One region of the Oryzomonas rubra genome, then DNA from elsewhere that is predicted to be linked to it. Evidence: riboswitches for the same ligand, from Rfam matches in the RefSeq annotation. Region 1 holds a riboswitch; the other holds the start of a gene.
The links. Region 1 has a riboswitch for cobalamin ahead of cobU (bifunctional adenosylcobinamide kinase/adenosylcobinamide-phosphate guanylyltransferase). Riboswitches for the same ligand answer to the same signal wherever they lie in the genome.
Positions count from the first base shown of each region.

Region 1 (4,384 bases):
CGGCGTTCTCAAGGGTTGCTTCCATGCGCTCCGGATCGGTAACGAAGTAGGGGGAGAGATAACCGCGGTCGAACTGCATCCCTTCCACGGTCTCCAGGCTGGTTTCCATGGCCTTGGCTTCCTCGACGGTGATGACGCCTTCCTTGCCGACCTTCTCCATGGCCTCGGCAATGATGTCGCCGATGGTCTTGTCGTTGTTGGCGGAGATGGTGCCGACCTGGGCGATCTCCTTGTGGTCCTTGATCGGTTTGGAGATCTTTTTCAGCTCATCCACGATGGTTTCCACGGCCTTGTCGATGCCGCGCTTGATTTCCATCGGGTTGTGGCCGGCAGCGACCAGCTTGGAGCCCTGACGGTAGATGGCCTGGGCCAGAACCGTGGCGGTGGTGGTGCCGTCACCGGCGACATCGGAGGTCTTGGAAGCGACTTCCTTCACCAACTGGGCGCCCATGTTTTCGAATTTGTCTTCCAGTTCGATTTCCTTGGCAACCGTCACGCCGTCCTTGGTGATCAGCGGCGCGCCGAAGGATTTGTCGATAACGACGTTACGACCCTTGGGGCCGAGAGTAACCTTAACGGCGTCTGCCAGGGTGTTGACACCCTTCAGAATGGCGTTACGACCGTCCTGGTCGAACTTGATAATCTTTGCAGCCATGTTTTATTCCTCCATGTATGAAATTTTTATGGTGTGATCTTATTGCGGCACAGCAAAAGGCTCCAGATGCAAGGCGCGCGAGGAGCGGGGCGCGAGGCGTACCGGAGGTACGTTGAGTGTCCCGCGACGAACGCAACGCCGCAGATGGACCTTCGGCGAAGTCGCTCTATTCTACGATGGCCAGGATGTCTTCTTCCCGCATAATCAAAAACTCTTCACCGTCCACCTTGATCTCGGTGCCCGAATATTTGCCGAACAGGACTTTGTCCCCTACCTTCACGTCCAGCGGCAAAACCTTGCCGTCTTCGGTCTTCTTGCCGTTGCCGGCAGCCACGATCTCGCCACGCTGCGGTTTTTCCTTAGCGGTTTCAGGGATGAAGAGCCCCCCAGCCGTCCTGGTTTCTTCTTCTACCCTCTTGACGAGGATGCGGTCCTGAAGTGGTCTCAAACTCATGTGTCCTTCTCCTTTCTATTACCGTTGGTGGTGTAAAATCATAGACAAGATTAGCACTCGCAACGACCGAGTGCTAACGTAGGGGAATATAATCAACAGGGGGGTAAAAATCAAGGGGTGTGATAATTTTTTTCCCAACAGACCGTTATATTTGCCGAAACGGGTTCATCATCCGATCCGCCCGCCCGATCGGGACAAGTTTTCCGTTTTCAATTTTATGGCAACCGTCTGGTCCACGCGAATTAAATATGCCAGCAAATACGGGCAACTACCGGAATACGCGTAACGACGGCATGCCGCCCGTCACTTTCCGTTTTGACAATTGGTGTGCCGTCTGGTACAAAATCCGCAACTGTTTATCAACCGGTCTGGTGCCGCGCTCTTGATCAGCGCGGTTAAAAGGGAAGAGGGTGCAACTCCCTCGCTGTCCCGCAACTGTAAGGGGGGACCGATGCCGCAGAACGCCACTGGGGAAACCTGGGAAGGCGCGGCAGAGGAATGATCCTCAAGCCAGGAAACCTGCCATGCCGATGCTTTTGGGACCTCCGTGGAACGAGGGGCCGGAGCCGGATAGCATATTCATCCAGGTATTTTCGAGCCCCTGCCCACGTGTTAACTGTGGCAGGGGCTTTTTTGTTGGAGGAACGCATGGCAAAAACTATCTTCATTACCGGCGGGGCGCGAAGCGGCAAGAGCCGTTTCGCCGAGGAACTGGCCCAACAATTCGGCGCGCCGCTCTGCTATCTGGCAACGGCCCAGGCACTGGACGACGAGATGACGGAACGGGTCAAAAGACACCGTCAGCGCCGGGGCGATGCCTGGCAGACCATTGAGGAGCCTCTGCATCTGTCCCATGCCTTGGCCCGTTGCGACGGCACCGGCAAGGCGGTTTTAGTGGACTGCATAACCCTGTGGCTCTCCAACCTGCTCTTTCACTACGAAGAGCGGGACGAAGACGCCGAGGCGTGCATCATGGAGGATGTGCGCCGCCTGACGGCCACCCTGCGTGAGATGCGGACCCCGGTCATTGTGGTGTCCAACGAGGTGGGCCAAGGGATCGTGCCGGAAAACCGCCTGGCGCGCCGTTTCCGCGACATCGCCGGCCAAACCAACCAACTCCTGGCGGCCATGGCGGACGAGGTGTATGTGGCCATCAGTGGAATACCGATCAAGTTGAAATAAATCAGACATTTAGAGAAGAAAACTCACGAAAAGGAGATTACCAATGAATATCGTAGAGACCACGCTGGAACGCATCAAGCCGGTCAACGCCGAACTGCTGCAACAGGCTCAGGCCAAGCTGGACAACAAGACCAAACCCCTGGGCTCCCTGGGCAGACTGGAGGAATTCGGGCGCCGTGTCGCCGCCATCAGCGGCACCATGAATCCCGACACCACCAAGAAGGTCATCTTCACCTTTGCCGGCGACCATGGCGTGACCGACGAGGGGGTTTCGGCCTTCCCGAAAGAGGTCACGCCCCAGATGGCCTTCAACATGCTGGCCGGCGGCGCCGGAGTCAACGTGCTGGCCCGCCATGCCGGGGTCGAGGTACGGCTGGTGGATGTGGGGATGGACTATGACTTCAACGGGGCCCTTGGCCTGATCGACCGCAAGGTGGCCCGCGGCACCAAAAACTTCGCCAAGGGACCGGCCATGACCCGCGACCAGGCTCTGGCGGCCCTGAAGGTCGGCATCGACCAGGCCGACCAGTGCAAGGCGGAAGGGGTGGCCATGGCGGGAACAGGGGAATTGGGCATCGGCAATACGACCCCCTCCTCGGCCATCATCGCCGCCATCTCCGGCATTTCGGTCAAGGACCTGACCCACCGGGGCACCGGCATCAACGACGCCGCCCTGGCGAACAAGATCCGCGTCATCGAACAGGGGCTGGCCCTCAACCGCCCCGACCCAAAGGACCCTCTGGACGTACTGACCAAGGTGGGGGGACTTGAGATCGCCGCCATTGCCGGCCTGGTGTTGGGATGCGCGGCCAACGGCATCCCGGTGGTGGTGGACGGCTTTATCTCCACCGCCGGGGCATTGATCGCCTCGGAAATGCACCCTAATGTGCGCGACTATATCTTTGCCGCCCATGCGTCGGTGGAAATCGGCCACCGTTTCATGCTGGAACGGATCGGCGCCACGCCGATCCTGGACCTGAACATGCGCCTGGGAGAAGGCACCGGCGCCGCCCTGGCCATGGGCCTGATCGAGGCTGGGGTAAAGGTCTTGAAAGAGATGGCCACCTTCGAGCAGGCTGGGGTAGCGGAACAACTATAACCGGACAAGGGGATCATTCCACCATGAAAACTCAGATAGAAGCAGCCCGCGAGGGCATCATCACCCCCCAGATGGCGGCAGTGGCGGCAGACGAGGCGCTGTCGGCGGAGTTCGTGCGCAACACGGTGGCCGAGGGGCGGATCGTCATCCCCTGGAACCACGGCCGCAAGCCCAAGGCAACCGGTATCGGCTTTGGCCTGCGCACCAAGGTCAACGCCTCCATCGGCACCTCCTCGGACATCATCGACTACGAGGCCGAGGTGGCCAAGGCGCGTGCCGCCCTGGAAAGCGGGGCCGATACCCTGATGGAACTCTCCGTAGGGGGCGACCTGGACCGGGTACGGCGCGAGGTGATCGCCTGCGTTGACCTCCCTGTGGGCAACGTACCGCTTTATCAGGCCTTCTGCGAGGCGGCCCGCAAATACGGTGACCCGAACCGGCTCGACCCCGAAGAGCTTTTCGACCTGATCGAGCGGCAATGCGCCGACGGCATGGCCTTCATGGCGGTGCACTGCGGCATCAACCTCTCCACCATCGAACGCCTCAGAAAGCAGGGATACCGTTACGGCGGCCTGGTTTCCAAAGGTGGGGTCTCCATGGTGGCCTGGATGCTGGCCAACAATCGGGAAAACCCGCTCTACGAGCAGTTCGACCGGGTGGTGGCGATCCTGAAAAAATACGACACCGTACTCTCCCTGGGGAACGGCCTCAGGGCCGGGGCCATCCATGACTCCAGCGACCGGGCCCAGATCCAGGAACTGGTCATCAACTGCGAACTGGCCGAACTGGGGCGCGACATGGGGTGCCAGATGCTGGTGGAGGGACCGGGGCATGTCCCCCTGGACGAAATCGAGGGGAACATCAAACTGCAAAAGCGCATGAGCGGCGGTGCGCCCTACTACATGCTGGGGCCGATCACCACCGACGTGGCACCCGGCTTCGACCACATCACCTCGGCCATCGGCGCGGCCCAGTCGGCCCGCTTCGGCGCCGA
Region 1 is NZ_SRSD01000003.1:256,044-260,427, forward strand. It holds gene groL (chaperonin GroEL) at 1-655, opposite strand, end outside; gene groES (co-chaperone GroES) at 822-1,109, opposite strand; cobalamin riboswitch at 1,462-1,650, shown strand; gene cobU (bifunctional adenosylcobinamide kinase/adenosylcobinamide-phosphate guanylyltransferase) at 1,758-2,291, shown strand; gene cobT (nicotinate-nucleotide--dimethylbenzimidazole phosphoribosyltransferase) at 2,335-3,390, shown strand; gene thiC (phosphomethylpyrimidine synthase ThiC) at 3,414-4,384, shown strand, end outside.

Region 2 (4,384 bases), on a different contig from region 1:
CTACTACTCGGCCTTTGTGCCCGGCTCCAGCGACCGTCGCCTGCCGGCGCTCCCCACGCCCCCCCTGCTGCGGGAGCACCGCCTGTACCAGGCCGACTGGCTGCTGCGCTTCTACGGATTCGCCGCCCACGAGCTGCTGGACGAGGACCGTCCCAACCTGGACATGCGTTTCGATCCCAAGAGCGACTGGGCCGTGCGCCACCTGGACCTGTTCCCGGTGGAGGTGAACAGCGTCGAGTACGAGGTGCTGCTCCGGGTGCCGGGCATCGGCGTGCGCTCGGCCCAGCGCATCGTCGCGGCCCGCCGCCATGCCCGGCTGGGGGAGGCGGAGTTGAAACGGCTCGGGGTGGTGCTCAAGCGGGCGCGCTATTTTCTGACCGCCGGCGGCCGTTACCTGGGGGGAATCCGCCTGGACGGGGCCACCCTGGTGGCGCGGCTCCTGGCGCCGGAGCGGCGTCCGGCCCGGTTGGATCAACTGGAACTGTTTCCGGCGACCCCTGACGCCTCGGCCCTGACGGGGGAGCTGTGATGGTGTGCTACCGCTACGACGGGACCCTGGAGGGGTTCCTCTGCGCCTTGGCTCTGTGCCTCGAATCCGGGGGCGGGGAGGCGGAGTTCCTGCGGCCGGGGGCCGAGAGCGGGGCGGGACTGTTCGCGGGCGTCCCCCGTGATGTGGCCACGGAGCGTGAAACGGCGCTCCGCTTCCGGGAGCGGTTCGTCACGGCGGTGTCGCGAGATGCCTTTGCCACCCTGCGCTACGCCTTTCACAGCGAAGCCGCCGGGGTGGAGGAGCTGCTGTGGCGCTATGTGCTGGTGGGGTTGAAACAGGGGAAACGTCTGGAGCACATGCTGGCCCAGGAGCCGGTCTGCACGGTGAACCGGCTGGCCCGCGCGGTCTCCCACGAGGCCCACAAGTTCACCGGGTTCGTGCGTTTCCGTGAGGTGACGTGGCCCGTGGGGGATTCGTGGGGTGAGGGAGATGGGGAGAAGGGCACTTCGTTCCTTTACGCCCGGATCGAGCCGGCGGTCGACATCCTCGCCTTCATCGCCCCCTTCTTCACGGAACGGCTCAACGACCGCGACTGGATGATCCACGACCTGCGCCGCTCGCAGGCGGCGGTGTTCAACCGGGAGACGTGGCGCTTGGTCAGGGAGGTGGAATTGACCAGCCCGCCCGGCTACACCGCCGACGAGGAGGTGTGCAGCCGCCTCTGGCGCAGCTACTTCCAGCGTATGGCCATACCGGAGCGCCACAATCCCCGGCTCCAGCAGCAACTCGTGCCGTTGCGTTTCCGCGCCCACCTGGTGGAGTTCGGCGGGGAGGAGTCCTGAAGCCGTGGCGCCTTCACGGCTCCTCGCGCCAGGCATGGCTCTGACGTCCGTGTCTCCACCAGAATAGTTTCAATAATGGCCGTTGACACATCATATAGTGCTGTGATATTGATGCTGCGCTAAATATAGCCGATAAAAACAAAAACCGAATACCGGATCACGGTGCCCGCAAGGGCTTGATAGGGAAGAGGGGTGCAGCTCGAAGAGCCATTCCCCCGCGGACCCGCCGCTGTAAGCGATGACGAAGGGCATTACGTCACTGGTCGAAAGACCGGGAAGGCGCCCGGAGGATGAATCGCGAGCCAGAAGACCTGCCCTGATCTCAGCACTCGAAAATTCCCCGTGGTAAGGGAAGAGTGAATCCATTACCAGACTTTGAATACGAAAAGTCCGCTTGATGCTTCGGCACATGCGGACTTTTTTTTATGCCTTTTCCCTGTTTGATGAAGATTTATGGCCTCTGGCTGGCGAGGGCGCGGGACCGGTTATGGGAAAAGACCCTGATCGTCCGGTTCCCCGAAAACGGCGCACCCTAAGCAGAACGATTTCAAAAAGGATTTCGCGCATTAATTAGAGTTATCACCGAATGGATGTGAGGAAGAGGGGTGCCGCTCCCGATGGAGCCATTCCCCCGCTGCCCCGCAGCCGTAATGGGAACGAAACCCCGTCGCGCTCAGCGCGAAACAGCCACTGGGAGCAATCCTGGGAAGGCGGGCGAGTAGGTGGCCCTGAGCCGGAAGACCGCTCCATTCGTAATTTCGAGGGAGGAATGTCATGAAGAAGAACGTTGTAAACCTGTTGTGCGTACTGTTGTTGTCTACCCCGGCCTTTGCCGAACCGCCTGATGCCGTCCTGCCGGAGATCGTGGCAACCGCTTCCCGCTGGGAAGAGTCCGTGGAGCGCGTCCCGCAGGATATGACCGTCATTACCCGGGCCGATCTGGAGAAACGGGGCGTCCCTTTTGTCGTTGACCTCTTGAGGCTCCAGCCAGATGTGCAGGTCGTGCAAAACGGCGGCCCCGGTACGAACGCAACCCTGCTCATGCGTGGCGGCGGCAGCAATCAGGTGCTGGTGCTGGTCGACGGCATCAAGTTCAACAGCCCCACCACCGGTTCCGCGGACCTGTCCACGTTGCTGACCACCGATATCGAGCGCATCGAGATCATCAAAGGCCCCCAGAGCACCCTCTACGGCTCGGAGGCCATGGCCGGCGTGGTCAACATCATCACCAAAAAGGGGGAAGGCAAACCGAAGGCCGGCCTGAGCGTCGAGGGGGGCTCGTTTTCCACCGTCAGGACGGCTGGTTCGGTTTCCGGTGGCACAGACAAGACGAGTTACCGGCTGTCCGCCACCTACTTCGACACCGACGGTATCCCCACAGCCAAAAACGGCTCGGTGCCGAACGGCACCACGAACAAGTCGGTATCGGCTCGGCTCGGCGCCAACCCGGCCGACAACGCCTCCATCGAACTCAACCTGCGCTACGGGGCGGACAAGACGCAGCTCGACAATTACGCCTTCGGAGCCGGGCCGGTGGACACCCGGAACTATAGCCAAAAGCACGAGAACTATCTCGTGGCCGCCACCGGGAGGATTTTCCCCTGGGAGAAGTACGAACAGAGTCTGACGCTCTCATATCTCCGCGATAACCTGAACGCCACGGACCCTGTCACCGCCTACAATAATTACCGGATCAACGCGACCACCGAACTCCTGGACTGGCAACACACGCTTGATCTGCACCCGTTGACCATAACCGGGGGATTTGCCTACCGCTACGAATCGGCCAATAATGAGGGGGCATTCGACGAGTCGATTGACAACAGGGCCGGTTACCTCAACGCCAAACTCGGCCTGCTCGACGATGCCCTGATTCTCAACGCCGGGCTGCGCTATGACGATCATTCGGCCTTTGGCGATGCCGTCACCTACCGGGCCGGCGTGCTCTATAACCTCAAGCCGCTGGAGATGAGATTCAAGGCAAATCTCGGCAGCGGATTTCGGGCACCATCGCTGAATGAGCTTTACTATCCGAACTACGGCAACCCCGATCTGAAACCGGAAAGAAGCATCGGTTACGACGTTGGTGTCGAAAAGGACCTGCTCGACAAGAAGCTGGTGATCGGCGCGACCTGGTTCTGGCAGCGCTACCATGACCTCATCCAGTCGGACCCGAATACCTTCACCGCCGTCAATATCGGAAACGCTCTGACCGAGGGGGTGGAGGTCACGGCAACCGCCCTTCCTCTCGCCGATCTGAAATTGAATGCCGGTTACACCTACCTCAACGCGGTCAACAAGGACACCGGAGCCTCTCTTACGCTCCGCCCACGGAACAAATTCACGTCATCCGTTGAATATACCCTGGCAAAGCTGACGGTGATCGGTGAATACCGGTATGTTGCCAAGCGGTACGATGCGACGCTGAATCGGGACCTGTCCCCCTATGCCCTTGTCAATCTGAAGGGCTCGTATCTCCTGCACAAAAACCTTTCGCTCTTTGCACGAATCGACAATCTCTTCGACAAATCGTACGAGGAGGCCGGTGGCTATGGTACTCCCGGAATCTCCGCCTTTGGCGGTGTCAAGGTTGCGTTTTAGTGGCGCGGAAACTGCGCGGCGTAACGCGGTGGGTTCTCTGCCTGCTCATCCTCTGCGGATGGCATGGGGCCGCGTATTGCACTCCTCGGCCCCCGCAGCGGATCGTCTCCCTCGCCCCGGCCATGACCGAGATCATGTTCTCCCTGGGGCTGGGGGAGCGGATCGTGGGGGTGACCACGGTGTGCGACCGCCCCGCCGCGGCCCGGAGCAAGGCGAAGATCGGCGGCATGGCGAACCCGTCCATCGAGGCGATCGTCGCCCTGAAGCCGGATCTGGTGGTCATGACCAGCGACGGGAACCCGAAGGCCGTGGCCGAACGGCTGGCCCGGCTCGGTATCCGAACCTATGTCTTCACGTCCCGGCGCCTGACCGAACTGCCCGGCGGCATCCGGGAGATGGGCCGGGCTTTGGGGGCCTCTCCCGCCGCCAACCGCCTTGCGGAACAACTGGA
Region 2 is NZ_SRSD01000002.1:152,478-156,861, reverse strand. It holds gene ET418_RS03620 (putative DNA modification/repair radical SAM protein) at 1-529, shown strand, start outside; gene ET418_RS03615 (TIGR03915 family putative DNA repair protein) at 529-1,332, shown strand; cobalamin riboswitch at 1,476-1,665, shown strand; cobalamin riboswitch at 1,889-2,095, shown strand; gene ET418_RS03610 (TonB-dependent receptor plug domain-containing protein) at 2,107-3,933, shown strand; gene ET418_RS03605 (ABC transporter substrate-binding protein) at 3,933-4,384, shown strand, end outside.
Region 2: linked by a shared signal. The riboswitch ahead of ET418_RS03610 (TonB-dependent receptor plug domain-containing protein) and the one ahead of cobU (bifunctional adenosylcobinamide kinase/adenosylcobinamide-phosphate guanylyltransferase) in region 1 are both predicted to bind cobalamin.